Regions from separate parts of the Streptomyces sp. NPDC051219 genome, predicted to be linked through region 2. Evidence: riboswitches for the same ligand, from Rfam matches in the RefSeq annotation. Region 2 holds a riboswitch; each other region holds the start of a gene.

Region 1 (3,156 bases), on a different contig from region 2:
CCTGCCCCTACAGCGGCAGCAGGTCCGGCCGCTTCGGTTCCACGTGGTCGCCCGACGACTCGCCGCGCAGCCGCCGTCCGATCCACGGCACCAGATGTTCCCGCGCCCACTGGATGTTGTCCCGGCGCACCTCCGCCGAGCCCCGTGGCGGCTCCGGCGGCCATACCTGGTCCGGATCCGCCGGCACCTCGAGGCCGAGCACCTGGGCGGCCCGGAGCGCCACCCGCGTGTGCCCCTCGGGCGAGAGATGCAGCCGGTCGCCGTCCCAGGCGCGCCTGTCCTGGACCGACTTGAGCGACCACAGGTCGAGCACCGGGCAGTCGTAGCGGTCGGCGATCGACCGCACATGCGCCGTGTACGTGGCGATCTTGCCCCGCAGATGACGCAGCACCGGCACCCCGCGGGTGTCGAACCCAGTAGTGATCATTACCGTCCCGACCCCCGACGTCAGATCCGCGACGGCCGCCTCGAACCGCTCGGCAACCGCGTCGGGGTCACTGCCCGGCCGGATGATGTCGTTGCCGCCGGCACAGAAGCTCACCAGGTCCGGCGCGAGCGCCTTCGCCCGCGGCACCTGCTCCTCCACGATCTGGTCCAGGAGCCGGCCGCGCACCGCCAGGTTGGCGTACCGGAACGCGTGCTCCGGTCGCTGGTCGGCGAGGAGCACCGCCAAGCGGTCGGCCCACCCCACGAAGGAGCCATCCAGTCCTGGATCGCCCACGCCCTCGGTGAAGCTGTCACCGATCGCCGCGTACGACCCGAATGCACCGCTGCTCATTGATCTCGAATCGTCTGCCACGGGAGCACATCCTTCACCGGCGGATGTGACCTACGCGACCGTAAGGAGGGGTTGACGCGGCGTGACATAGACCACCGGGGCCGTTTCGCGTTCCGGGAATACGCCAGGAGGCCGGATCCGCCGGATCCGGCCTCCTGGTGACGCCCCGTCAGGGGGGATGCGCGTCTCAGAGGCTGACACCGTGCTGGCGCAGGTACGCCAGCGGGTCGATGTCGGAGCCGTAGCTCGGCGAGGTCCGGATCTCGAAGTGCAGGTGCGGGCCGGTCGAGTTGCCGGTGGAGCCGGACAGGCCGATCTGCTGGCCACCGGCGACACTCTGGCCCGCCGAGACGGAGAGCGAGGACAGGTGGGCGTACTGCGAGTAGCGGCCGTCGGTGTGCTGGATGACGACCTCGTTACCGTACGCGCCACTCCAGCCGGCGGAGACGACGGTGCCCGCACCGATGGCCTTGAGGCTGGTGCCGGAGCCCGCGGCGAAGTCGACACCGGTGTGGTAGCCGCTGGACCACATGGATCCGGACATGCGGTACGAGGTGGTGACGGGCGCGTCGACCGGGGCGGTGAAGTAGCCGGAGGATTTCGCCGCCCCGCTGTTCGAGGTGGCGGTGCCGGTGTTTTTGGCCGGGGCGCTCGCCTTGACCGGGGCGCTCGCCTTGACCGGGGCGCTCGCCTTCGCCGGGGCACTCGCCTTCGCCGGAGCGCTCTTGCGCTCGGACCGGTCGGCCCGCTCGGTCGCGGCGTCGGACTTCGCCGGCGCCTTCGCCTTGGCGCCGATGGTGAGCTTGAGGCCCGGGTGGATCAGCGACGGGTCTCCACCGACGACCGCGCGGTTGTCCTGGTAGAGCTTCTGCCAGCCGCCGTTGACATTCTGCTCGTCGGCGATCTTGGACAGGTAGTCGCCCGCGACGACGGAGTACGTCTTGGGGGCGGCCTTCGCTACGGCGACCGGAGCGGCGGCTGCGACCGGAGCGGCGGCCTTCTCGGCGGCAACGGCCGGCGCGGCCTTCTCGGCCGCGTTGGCGCCGGTGGCGCCCATCAGCGGCAGTGCGAGAGCGGCGCCACCGGTGCCCGCGGCCACGAAGCCACGGGTGATCGGGTTGGCCTTGGGACGACGGTGCTTACCCTTTGCGGGCATGACGAATTCCTCTCCGTCGCCTGCGAGGTGAGCTGTCGGGTTCGGGCTGGAGATGCCCGGCCGCGGTGTGGCTGCGACTTAACCCCGAGCCGTTCCGGATTCCGGATCGGCGGCTTACCTGGGTCCCCCGCTCCTGCCGTGCGTAAGTGGTGGGTGCGGTTCCAGGCGGTGGCAGGATTCGGCGGTCCACCTGGATTGACGGTGACCGTAGGCGAGCCGGGCAGGCGGAACAAGCCATGTATTCCGGACTCCATCCGGAATCCATTCGACGCGGTGAATATGCCGGATTTCTCCAGTCACCCTCCGTGGAGTGCGGCTCCCCAACAGCCGCCCGAGCAAAGGAATTGAGCTCTGCCGCCCCGCCACGCACCGTCACCGATATGATCCTGCTCACTGGGCGACGGGCCATCTACCGCTTAAGCATGGCAACTTGACGCCAAGCCAAGCAATTCGGTCAGACCGGACATTCGCCTGCTATCGGCCCTATAGGTGCGATCCTTATGCGATGCGGCGTAGCCGGATAACTGCCGCATCCAAATCGCCACTGAGTGCCGTCCGCAGCCCCCTGTGCATCAGCCCCGCGCCACGGTGGACACCCCCGGTGCCGAGGTACTCGTACGTGGCCGCCGGGTCGAGGCCGGCCAGCCGCAGCGCCGGCGGTGGCTCGCCGTAACGCTGGGCCTGGAGCCAGGCGAGGACCACGGCCTCGTCGCCCGTACGTACTGAACGGCGCGCGCAGTCCTCCGGTGGGCCGCCGCAGCCGGTAGACCTCTCCTTGCTGCACCACCGGCCGGATCTCCTTGTAGAGATCCACCCACTCCAGCGCCTCGGCAAGCGCCTCCTCGCTCCAGACGGAAAGATCACCGCCTACCCCCAGCACGCCCGCCACGGCGCTGACGAAGCGGAAGCGCAGCGAGCGGGCCCGGCCGTTGAGCTGCACATTCGGACTGTCGGTCACCCACGCGGCCATGATCCGCGCCGGGTGCAGCCGGCTGAAGCCGTACTTGATGTCGAGCCGGTCCAGCGGATCGGTGTTGTCGGAGGTCCACACCTGGTCGGTACGGGAGAGAACGCCAAGGCCGATCCTGCCACCGCCGCCGGAGCACGACTCGAACGCGACCTGCGGATACTCGGCGCGCAGCCGGTCGAGCAGCTCTTACAGGGCATGCACATGCTCGGGCCAGAGTTTCTTGCGGATACGGTTCCGCATTGATGAAGCAGC
Region 2 (3,156 bases):
GAGCGGTGGGGGCGCGATGTGCTGCACTGCCCCTACTGCCACGGCTGGGAGGTCCGCGACCAGGCGATCGGCGTCCTGGCCACGGGGCCGCCGGCGGTCCACCAGGCCCTGCTCTGGCGGCAGTGGAGCAAGACCGTGACCCTCTTCCTCCACACCGCACCCCAGTTGAGCGGCGACGAGTACGAGCAACTCGCCGCCCGCGGTATCGCGGTGGTGGACGGCCTGGTGACGGGTCTCGCGGTGGCGGGCGACCGTCTCACCCGGTTGACTCTGGCGGGCGGCCGGGTGATCCCCTGTCAGGCTCTCGTCGTGGCCCCGCGCTTCACTGCCCGCGCCGACGTACTCACCGGCCTGGGCCTTGAGGCGACCGAACAGGAGATGCATGGCCATGTGATCGGCAGCTACATCGCCGCAGACCCGACCGGCGCCACGCTGGACACCGCCGAGTACGTCTACCGCCTCCTGACCGACCCGGCCCTCCCGCATTCCATAGCCCGCCACTACAACACCCATTGGTTCCAGCGCTACAGCGAGTGAAATTCCGTCGAGGCGTGCGACTGCCTTCCGCCGTCACGGAGTTGGAAATTCCTGGCGCGGAGCGAGATCAAGGCGGCCCGACGAGCTCGGCATAAGCGAAAGGGTGAGTCGTTCGCGGCGACGTCAGACGGAGACGCGACGATGGTCCACGGCATCGGGAGAGCGTGTCCATGTATGTCCATGTAGTGAACTACTAGAAAAATGTGGACATACTAGACTGATGCGGAAATAGGATGAGCAATATGGGCAAATTTGCCACCAGTGTCGATCCCTCTCAGCCGAACGGAGCGTGCGCCGTATCGGCCCGCCGGAGTGAGTGGCTGCGAGGCGCGCGGGCGAAAACACCCTCGCTGGGCGAGTTTTTCGACCGGCAATGGCATGTATGACACGTAATGCCCGAATAGGCCCTCACGTCTATTTCCAGGCTATTCACGCGAGTTGTCGTATCGCTCATCGGCTAGGGCGGCGGGGGTTGCCCAATGCCACCAGTGATTCCGCTCACATCCGCACCGTTGCACGGAATCCCCCACCGCGTTCATTCCCCTTCCAGAGAAAGAAAGTTGAGTTTTCACTCCAGGGTGGGTGACGGGATTTCCCCCTCCCGGATCCGCCTTGTGGATTGCGTTGCAGAATTCAGGGCTTGTTCCGCCCGGCCGATCTCGCTTACGGTCACCGTCAATCCAGGTGGACCGCCGAATCCTGCCACCGCCTGGAAACCGCACCCACCACTCACGCACGGCAGGAGCGGGGGACCCAGGTAAGCCGCCGATCCGGAATCCGGAACGGCTCGGGGTTAAGTCGCAGCACACCGCGGCCGGGCATCTCCAGCCCGAACCCGACAGCTCACCTCGCAGGCGACGGAGAGGAATTCGTCATGCCCGCAAAGGGTAAGCACCGTCGTCCCAAGGCCAACCCGATCACCCGTGGCTTTGTGGCCGCGGGCACCGGCGGCGCCGCTCTCGCACTGCCGCTGATGGGCGCCACCGGCGCCATCGCGGTGGAGAAGGCCGCGCCAACCGTTGCCGCCGAGAAGGCCGCCGCTCCGGTCGCAGCCGCCGCTGCCGCCCCCAAGATGTACTCCGTGGTCGCGGGCGACTACCTGTCCAAGATCGCCCAGGAGCAGAACCTCAGCGGCGGCTGGAAGAAGCTGTACAAGGACAACTGGAAGGTCGTCGGGGCCAACCCCTCGCTGATTCGTCCCGGCCAGACGCTGACGATCGGCGCGAAGGCGGCTGACGCTGCCGAGCAGAAGACCACTGCGCCCGGCACGAGCGCTGGTGTGGCGAAGAAGGCCACCGCGAAGCCTGCTGCCGCGAAGCCCACCTACACCAACGACCTCGACGGCTGGATTCGCGAGTCGCTCGCGGTCATGGCAGAGCACGGCATACCCGGCAGCTACGAAGGCATCCACCGCAATATCATGCGCGAGTCGTCGGGCAACCCGCTGGCGATCAACAACTGGGACTCCAACGCCGTGGCCGGCACGCCGTCCAAGGGGCTCCTCCAGGTCATCGACCCGACGTTCCGGGCCTACCACGTGCCCGGTACGTCGATGGACAGCTATGACCCGGTCGCCAACATCACGGCCGCGTGCAACTACGCTGCCGACCGGTACGGCTCGATCGACAACGTGAACGGGCCCTACTAGGCCTCGCCGAGTGGTTCGGCACCTCCTGCCCGGCGCGCCGCCGCCACGGGCAGGAGGTGCCGAAATCTCCGTTGCCGACCACCTGCTCCCCCCGGCCCACTGCTCCCCACCGTCCTCCACCACTCGCCCTTTCGGCGGATCAAGCGCCCACTGTGCGTTTCGCGTGTGATCGACTGTTCGCTTCGGATAGGGTGATCCGTGTGGAGGTGGTCTGCTGTGCCCAACGAGCACGAGCAGCTGTTCGCTTCGGTCGATGCCCTTCTGGAGCAGGCGGCCGCGCATGACGCGCTTCCGGATCCCGACGAGCGCAGGCGGCTGCGTGAGGCGGCCGGCCTGAGCCAGGAGCAGGTCGCGAGGGCCCTCTCGGTGCGGCGCGAGACCGTGACCGGCTGGGAGTCGGGGCGGACCGATCCACGGCCGCCGAAGCGGGCCGCGTACGCCCGGCTCCTGGACGGCCTTGCCGCCCGCCACCCCGCACCTTCGACCGCCGCCTCGGCGCCCCCGGTGCCGCAGACCTTCACTCCGGCGCCGCCGGAGGCGGAGGTGCCCGCTCCGGAGGCCGCGCCCCGGCCCGCGCCCGTGCCGATGGTGTCCGAGCCGGCCGCTCCTCCGACACGGTCGGCGCACCCCCGGCAGTCGACGGCCTCACCGTCGGCCCGTTCGGGCGCCCGGCAGGCCGCGCCGAAGAAGGCCGCCCCAAAACAGGCTGCCCGGAAGCGGGCTGCCGATCAACCCGCCGTCGACGTGGACCCCCGCTTCGCTCACGGCCCGCTGGCGGTGCTGGACGGCGACGGATCGGCGTACTGCGTCGGCGGCCTGGTGCTCGACTGCCCGGCCACCGACATCCCCCTGCTGGTCGACTGGACGCTGAACGAGGCCAAGCTGGGCGCGACCCGGCTGCACCGCAACGGCAAGGACGCCGACCCGCTGATCGTTCTCACGGGGACTGCTGCCGAACGCCTTGGACTCCC
Region 3 (3,156 bases), on a different contig from region 2:
GGAACGGCAGGTCTCCATCGCCAAGGACTTCGCGCGGGCGCTCCGGGACGGGATGGCCGCCGAGAGTGACGACGTGCAGGCCATCACCCACCGTCAGTGCGAGTGGCTTTCGGTGACTGGCACGCCGACCCGCTCGTACTTCGTCGGGCTCGGTGAGATGTATGTCTCCGACCCCCGCTTCACCGCCACGTTCGACAAGCACGGAACCGGCACAGCGGCCTTCATCCGCGATGCGATGAGGATCTACGGCGAGCGGCACCTGTCCGACGGATAGCCGAGGGGCGGGGGGCTGCCGGGGGGCGGGACTGCCGGCGTCTCGGGACGGCGGCGGTTCCCTTCCCATTCGTCGCCCGGTTGGCCGTTGCCCGGTCGCCGCCTCCCGGCGGTGCGGACAGCCTGGGTGAGTGGGGCACGAAGGAGGGCACATCGAGGACCGGGACCAGGACGAAGGCATCGGGAGCAGGATCACGCGCCGCTTTGTCCGCACCCTGCCCGCGCTGCTGATCGTCGTCGGCATGGTCTTCGATCTCTCGACCCCGCCGGGCTTCACCGGGTCACCGTTCTTCTCGGCGGCGCCGCTCATCGCCGCGCCGCTGTTCTCCTTCGGCACCACCTTCCTGACCGGCGCGACCGCCTCCCTGGCCGTGCTCCTCCTGCACATCCGCAACGGAACGATGCTGAAGGTGGAGGCGGTGACCGAGTTGGTCACCGTGGTGACCGTGGCCGCTCTGGCGCTGCTCACCAACCGGGTCGTACGGCGCAGTGGCGAGCGGCTCGCCTCCGCGCGCGGGATCGCGGAGGCCGCCCAGCGCGCCCTGCTCCCGACCCCGGTCGAACGGATCGGCGGGCTCCACGTCGCCGCGCGGTACGAGGCCGCGCAGGCGGACGCGTTCATCGGCGGTGACCTCTACGCCGTACAGGACACGCCGTACGGAGTACGCCTGATCGTGGGCGACGTACGAGGCAAGGGACTCGAAGCGGTGGAGGCGGTCGCCATCGTGATCGGGGCGTTCCGCGAGGCCGCCGAGCAGGAGTCCACCCTCGAAGGGGTGGCGCAGCGGCTGGAGCGGGCACTGCGGCGCGAGGGAACCCGCCGGGACAGTCTCGACGCGGTGGAAGGCTTCACCACGGCCGTGCTGGCGGAGATCCCGCACGACGGTGGCGGGCTGCGGCTGGTGAACCGGGGGCATCCGGAGCCGTTGCGGCTGTACGCCGACGGGAGGGTGGAGGCGCTCACGCCCGCCGAAACCGCGCTGCCGCTGGGGATGGGCGACCTGGCCGGCTGGCCCGACCGAGCGGAGGAGCATGAGTTCCCGCCCGGAGCCACCCTGCTCCTCTACACGGACGGGCTCTCCGAGGCGCGGGACGCGGCCGGGAACTTCTACGACCCGCAGGAACGGCTCCGGGGCCGCATTTTCTCGGGGCCCGACGCGTTGCTGGCCGCATTGGTCACCGATGTGCGGCAGTACACGGGCGGCGGTTCGACCGACGACATGGCGCTGCTGGCGGTCAGCCGCCCTGCGGAGAGACAGTCGGACCGGCGTACCACCGTACCGGTGGTCGGCAGGAACGGACACGGTGCGTAGTCGAAAGGCACCGCTCCGCATAACAATTGACGAACCATCAGGGTGCGGGTGTTTTGTGAGAGGCGGTCAACTCGCCCGATATCGCACCCTCCTGTCCCGGAAAGTCCGGCCGGGGAGCCTTAACGATCAATGGGAACAGCTTGGAATCCGGCCCTGGTGTCTATTAACGTTCGATAACGCAGCGCGGTCGTCCCAGCCGTCGCAAGAGACGGCACCGTGCGCATGCGCCGAATTCCGCAAGGGAACCGGGGAACCACCAACTTGGGGTGAATCGGGCTGAAACCGGCCCGTAGGAGACCTTCCTGCTCCGAACCCGTCAGCTAACCCGGTAGGCGAGAAGGAAGGAAAGGAGCACGCCTCCGTGGCGTCCAACAGCCCTGCCCCCGAAGTAACCCGGTTCATGACGAAGTCAGTTCCGGGAGGCACCGAAGGATTCGGCGTCGAGGAGGGGGCGTGGGAGGAGTGGAACCCCACTGAGGACTCCGTCCGTCCCGTACGCGGCCGGCACCGCGTCGCCAAGCAGCGCGGCGGACTCGCGCGCAGCTCCACGGTTCTCGGAGTCGGCGTCATCGCCGCGGTCGGCGCAGGCGGCATCGCCACCGCGCAGGACAAGCCGGCCGTCACCATCTCGCTTCCCGACTCCATCACCTCCGCGCTGCCGGACGCCGGATCGCTGCCCGGCGTGGGCGCGCTGATATCCGGTGACGACAGCGACGAGGACGAGAACACCTCGGTCGACGCCCCGCTCACCATGGCCGGCGTCAGCGCCGAGGAGGCCCAGCAGGGCACCACCGACGCGGGCGAGGCACTGCGCACCCGCATCCTGCTCCAGGCCGAGCAGCAGCAGGACGCCGCCGACGCCGAGGCCCGGGCCGCCGCGGAGAAGGCCGCGGCCGACACGGCAGCGGCGGAAGCCAAGAAGCAGCAGGACGCCGCGACCGCGAAGGCGGCCGCGGAGAAGAAGGCCGCGGAAGAGGCGGCGAAGGCCGAGGCGGAGGCCGAGCGGCTCGCCAAGCTGGCGGCCGGCTACTCCCTCCCCACCTCTTCCTACACCCTGACCTCGCACTACGGTCAGTCCGGCTCGATGTGGTCCTCCGGTCAGCACACCGGTCTCGACTTCGCCGCGCCGACGGGTACGCCGGTCAAGGCGGTCCACGGCGGGACCATCAAGTCGGCGGGCTGGTCCGGGGCCTACGGCTACCGCATCGTGCTGGAGCTCGCGGACGGCACGGAGGTCTGGTACTGCCACCTCTCCTCGATGTCCGTGACCTCCGGCCAGGTCACCAACGGCGAGACCATCGGGCGAGTCGGCGCCACCGGCAATGTCACCGGCCCGCACCTGCACCTGGAGGTGCGCACGGGCGGAAGCACGGTCGACCCGCTGGCGTGGCTGCGCGGCAAGGGCCTCACGGTCTGATCTCCGAGGGCCCGGGGGCGGTCCGGAATACCGGAACCGTCCCGGCCTGTTGATCAACGAATGACCTCTCTCCGCAAGCTGGGTACGTCCAGCCTTCAGGTCTTCCCCCTCGCTCTCGGCGGCAACGTCTTCGGCTGGACCGCCGACCGCGCG
Region 4 (3,156 bases), on a different contig from region 2:
TACTACGGCGGGCTCCAGTTCAGCCAGCAGACGTGGGAGGAGTTCGGCGGGCTGTCCTACGCGCCGCAGGCGGACCTCGCCAGCCGCGCTCAGCAGATCGCCGTCGCGGAGAAGGTTCTCGCCGCACAGGGGCCGCAGGCCTGGCCGAGCTGTGCCGGCAGCGCGGGGCTGACCCAGGGTGGCCTGATCGCCGATGTCGACCCGGGCCTGCCGACGGAGGACATGTCGGTCGGCCCCGCGCCCGTGCGGCCTTCGGAGGCCACTCCGGCGGACGAGCCCACCGCGCCTGCGGCGTCCGGGGCGCCCAAGGCTTCCACAGGGGCGAACACCCCTAATGCAGGCAAGTCGGATAAGAGCGGCAGTTCCTCTCCTGCCGCGTCCACCACGCCTGACGCCGCATCGACCCCGGGGGCCGGGTCCGGAGCGGGCAAGCACCGGGGCGCGCCGGCCGCCGGTGAGACAGCCGGGCCGGACGGCGCGGCAGGCGACCGCGACACCGGACGGCACGCCTCCCGTGACGCGGATGCGACGCGCGGCGGGGCTGGGGCGGAGGCGGACACGTACACCGTCCTTCCCGGCGACAACCTCTGGGACATCGCCGACAAGAAGGATGTGGCGGGCGGGTGGTCCGCGATCTACGAGGCCAACGAGACCGTCATCGGTGCCGAGCCGGACCTCATCCTTCCTGGCCAGAGCCTCGACCTGGGTCTCGATATAACCCCAAAGTAGGGGGAGTTCGGGACTTTATGTCCTAGTTTGCTCAAGTGAGACATGAGTCTCTTCGGGCCAACTGGGGCGTCTCGTCCGCCCGGTCTCGCACTTTCGCCTCTCACCTGCGGAAATGACCGTTTCGCGGATATGGGTATGGGCGTTTTCTCCCCGATGTTCGGCATTGAACATCGGGGATGCCTGTGTCTACGGTCTGAACCGCTCGCACCGCGGGCTCCTTCGACCGTCACGCCGAATCCTGCCGACGGACGGGGGAAATATTTCGACGCGTAAAGCGCCGTTGGCAGGAGCGGGGGACCCAAGGTAGGTGCCGGACGCGGCCGTTGAGACGGCAGCTGACCGGCTTGGGGTGAAGTCGCGCCAGACGCGCGGCCGGGCAACTCACTTGGCCCGAACCCGACAGCTCACCTCGTAGGCGTCGGTGAGGAGACAACTCCATGCTGGCATCCAGCACAGGCAAGCACCGCCGGTCGTCCAAGGTCGCCCGTATCGCCACGCTCGCCGGCGTCGCCGGCGCGGCTGTCGCCGTCCCGCTGATGGGCGCCACCTCGGCGTCCGCCGCCTCCGTCGCCACCTGGGACGCTGTGGCCCAGTGCGAGTCCGGCGGCAACTGGTCGATCAACACCGGCAACGGCTACTACGGCGGCCTGCAGTTCTCGCAGTCCAGCTGGGCAGCCGCCGGCGGTACGAAGTACGCCTCCCGCGCCGACCTCGCGACCAAGAACCAGCAGATCGCCACCGCCGAGGTGCTTCTCGACATGCAGGGCCCGGGTGCCTGGGCCTGCGCCGGCGCCGGCAACCTGACCAACGACGGTGTGGACCCGGGTGTCGACACCGGCGCCGCGAAGCCGGCCGCGCAGCCGAAGCCCGCGAAGCCGGCCGAGAAGCGCGCCGAGCCGGCCAAGGCGAGCCGCTCCGAGGCCCGCTCCGAGGCCCCCAAGGCCGCCCAGTCCTTCAAGAAGGGCGACGGCGAGTACAAGGTGAAGGCCGGCGACACCCTCGCCGAGATCGCCCAGGCTGAGAAGGTAAAGGGCGGCTGGGAGAAGCTGTTCGAGCTGAACAAGGACATCGTCGAGGACGCCGACGTCATCCACCCGGGCCAGCAGCTGCACCTCGGCTGACAACCGCCCCCGGCCGGGACCCGCCTCGGCGGAGACCGGTCCCACCCCAGAAACAGCCCCGGTCCGGCGCGCTTTCCCCCGTGCGCGCCGGGCCGGGGCTTCTGTATTACTGGCCGGTGCCGCGCATTACTGTCCAGTACCGCGTGGTCCTTATGTACCGGACCGCGGTTATTCGGGGCTGTTTTCGTCCCAGGGGCCGGGCGGTCGGCCGACCTGTGCCCCGGAGCCGGTTAGGCTCATGGCGCAAGGCCAATGAGACCCTGCACTCATAGCGTCACATCCCAGAAGGAGATGCTCGTGCCGTCCATCGACGTCGTCGTAGCCCGGGAAATCCTGGACTCCCGAGGCAACCCCACGGTCGAGGTCGAGGTCGGCCTCGACGACGGCAGCACGGGTCGTGCTGCAGTTCCGTCCGGTGCTTCCACCGGAGCGTTCGAGGCCCTCGAGCTTCGCGACGGTGACCCGAACCGCTACCACGGCAAGGGCGTCGAGAGGGCCGTCCTCGCCGTCATCGAGCAGATCGGCCCGGAGCTCGTCGGGTACGACGCCACCGAGCAGCGTCTGATCGACCAGGCGATGTTCGACCTGGACGCCACCCCGGACAAGTCCTCGCTCGGCGCCAACGCCATCCTCGGCGTCTCCCTCGCCGTCGCGCACGCCGCCTCCGAGGCATCCGACCTGCCGCTCTTCCGCTACCTCGGCGGCCCGAACGCGCACCTTCTGCCCGTTCCGATGATGAACATCCTGAACGGCGGCTCGCACGCCGACTCCAACGTGGACATCCAGGAGTTCATGATCGCGCCGATCGGCGCCGAGTCCTTCTCCGAGGCCCTGCGCTGGGGCACCGAGGTCTACCACACCCTGAAGAAGGTCCTGAAGGAGAAGGGGCTCTCCACCGGCCTCGGCGACGAGGGCGGCTTCGCGCCGAACCTCGAATCCAACCGGGCCGCGCTGGACCTCATCCTCGAGGCCGTCCGGCAGGCCGGCTACGAGCCCGGCAAGGACATCGCGCTCGCGCTCGACTGCGCCGCCTCAGAGTTCTACAAGGACGGCGCGTACGAGTTCGAGGGCAAGTCCCGCTCGGCCGCCGAGATGACCGAGTACTACGAGGAGCTCGTCGCCTCGTACCCGCTCGTCTCCATCGAGGACCCGCTGTTCGAGGACGACTGGGCCGGCTGGAAGGCCATCACCGACAAGCTCGGCTCCAAGGTCCAGCTGGTCGGCGACGACCTGTTCGTCACCAACCCGGAGCGGCTTGCCCGAGGCATCGAGGAGGGCTCCGCGAACGCCCTGCTCGTCAAGGTGA

The links. A riboswitch is a leader RNA that binds a small molecule or an ion and turns the genes downstream of it on or off. The one in region 2 is predicted to bind cyclic di-AMP.
Region 1: another riboswitch for cyclic di-AMP. It lies ahead of AB0M62_RS16840 (LysM peptidoglycan-binding domain-containing M23 family metallopeptidase); the one in region 2 lies ahead of AB0M62_RS24935 (LysM peptidoglycan-binding domain-containing protein).
Region 3: another riboswitch for cyclic di-AMP. It lies ahead of AB0M62_RS05040 (M23 family metallopeptidase); the one in region 2 lies ahead of AB0M62_RS24935 (LysM peptidoglycan-binding domain-containing protein).
Region 4: another riboswitch for cyclic di-AMP. It lies ahead of AB0M62_RS02140 (transglycosylase family protein); the one in region 2 lies ahead of AB0M62_RS24935 (LysM peptidoglycan-binding domain-containing protein).

What each region holds. Positions count from the first base shown of each region.
Region 1 is NZ_JBFBAS010000012.1:173,508-176,663, reverse strand. Features, by position in the region: gene AB0M62_RS16845 (SGNH/GDSL hydrolase family protein) at 8-778, opposite strand; gene AB0M62_RS16840 (LysM peptidoglycan-binding domain-containing M23 family metallopeptidase) at 966-1,934, opposite strand; cyclic di-AMP (ydaO/yuaA leader) riboswitch at 1,939-2,128, opposite strand; partial or broken gene AB0M62_RS16835 (alpha-galactosidase) at 2,433-3,156, opposite strand, start outside.
Region 2 is NZ_JBFBAS010000025.1:54,184-57,339, reverse strand. Features, by position in the region: partial or broken gene AB0M62_RS24940 (NAD(P)/FAD-dependent oxidoreductase) at 1-432, shown strand, start outside; cyclic di-AMP (ydaO/yuaA leader) riboswitch at 1,218-1,407, shown strand; gene AB0M62_RS24935 (LysM peptidoglycan-binding domain-containing protein) at 1,412-2,185, shown strand; gene AB0M62_RS24930 (helix-turn-helix domain-containing protein) at 2,402-3,156, shown strand, end outside.
Region 3 is NZ_JBFBAS010000003.1:40,175-43,330, reverse strand. Features, by position in the region: gene AB0M62_RS05050 (MerR family transcriptional regulator) at 1-274, shown strand, start outside; gene AB0M62_RS05045 (PP2C family protein-serine/threonine phosphatase) at 426-1,586, shown strand; cyclic di-AMP (ydaO/yuaA leader) riboswitch at 1,802-1,936, shown strand; gene AB0M62_RS05040 (M23 family metallopeptidase) at 1,987-3,003, shown strand; partial or broken gene AB0M62_RS05035 (aldo/keto reductase) at 3,064-3,156, shown strand, end outside.
Region 4 is NZ_JBFBAS010000001.1:449,203-452,358, forward strand. Features, by position in the region: gene AB0M62_RS02135 (transglycosylase family protein) at 1-729, shown strand, start outside; cyclic di-AMP (ydaO/yuaA leader) riboswitch at 995-1,162, shown strand; gene AB0M62_RS02140 (transglycosylase family protein) at 1,167-1,850, shown strand; gene eno (phosphopyruvate hydratase) at 2,148-3,156, shown strand, end outside.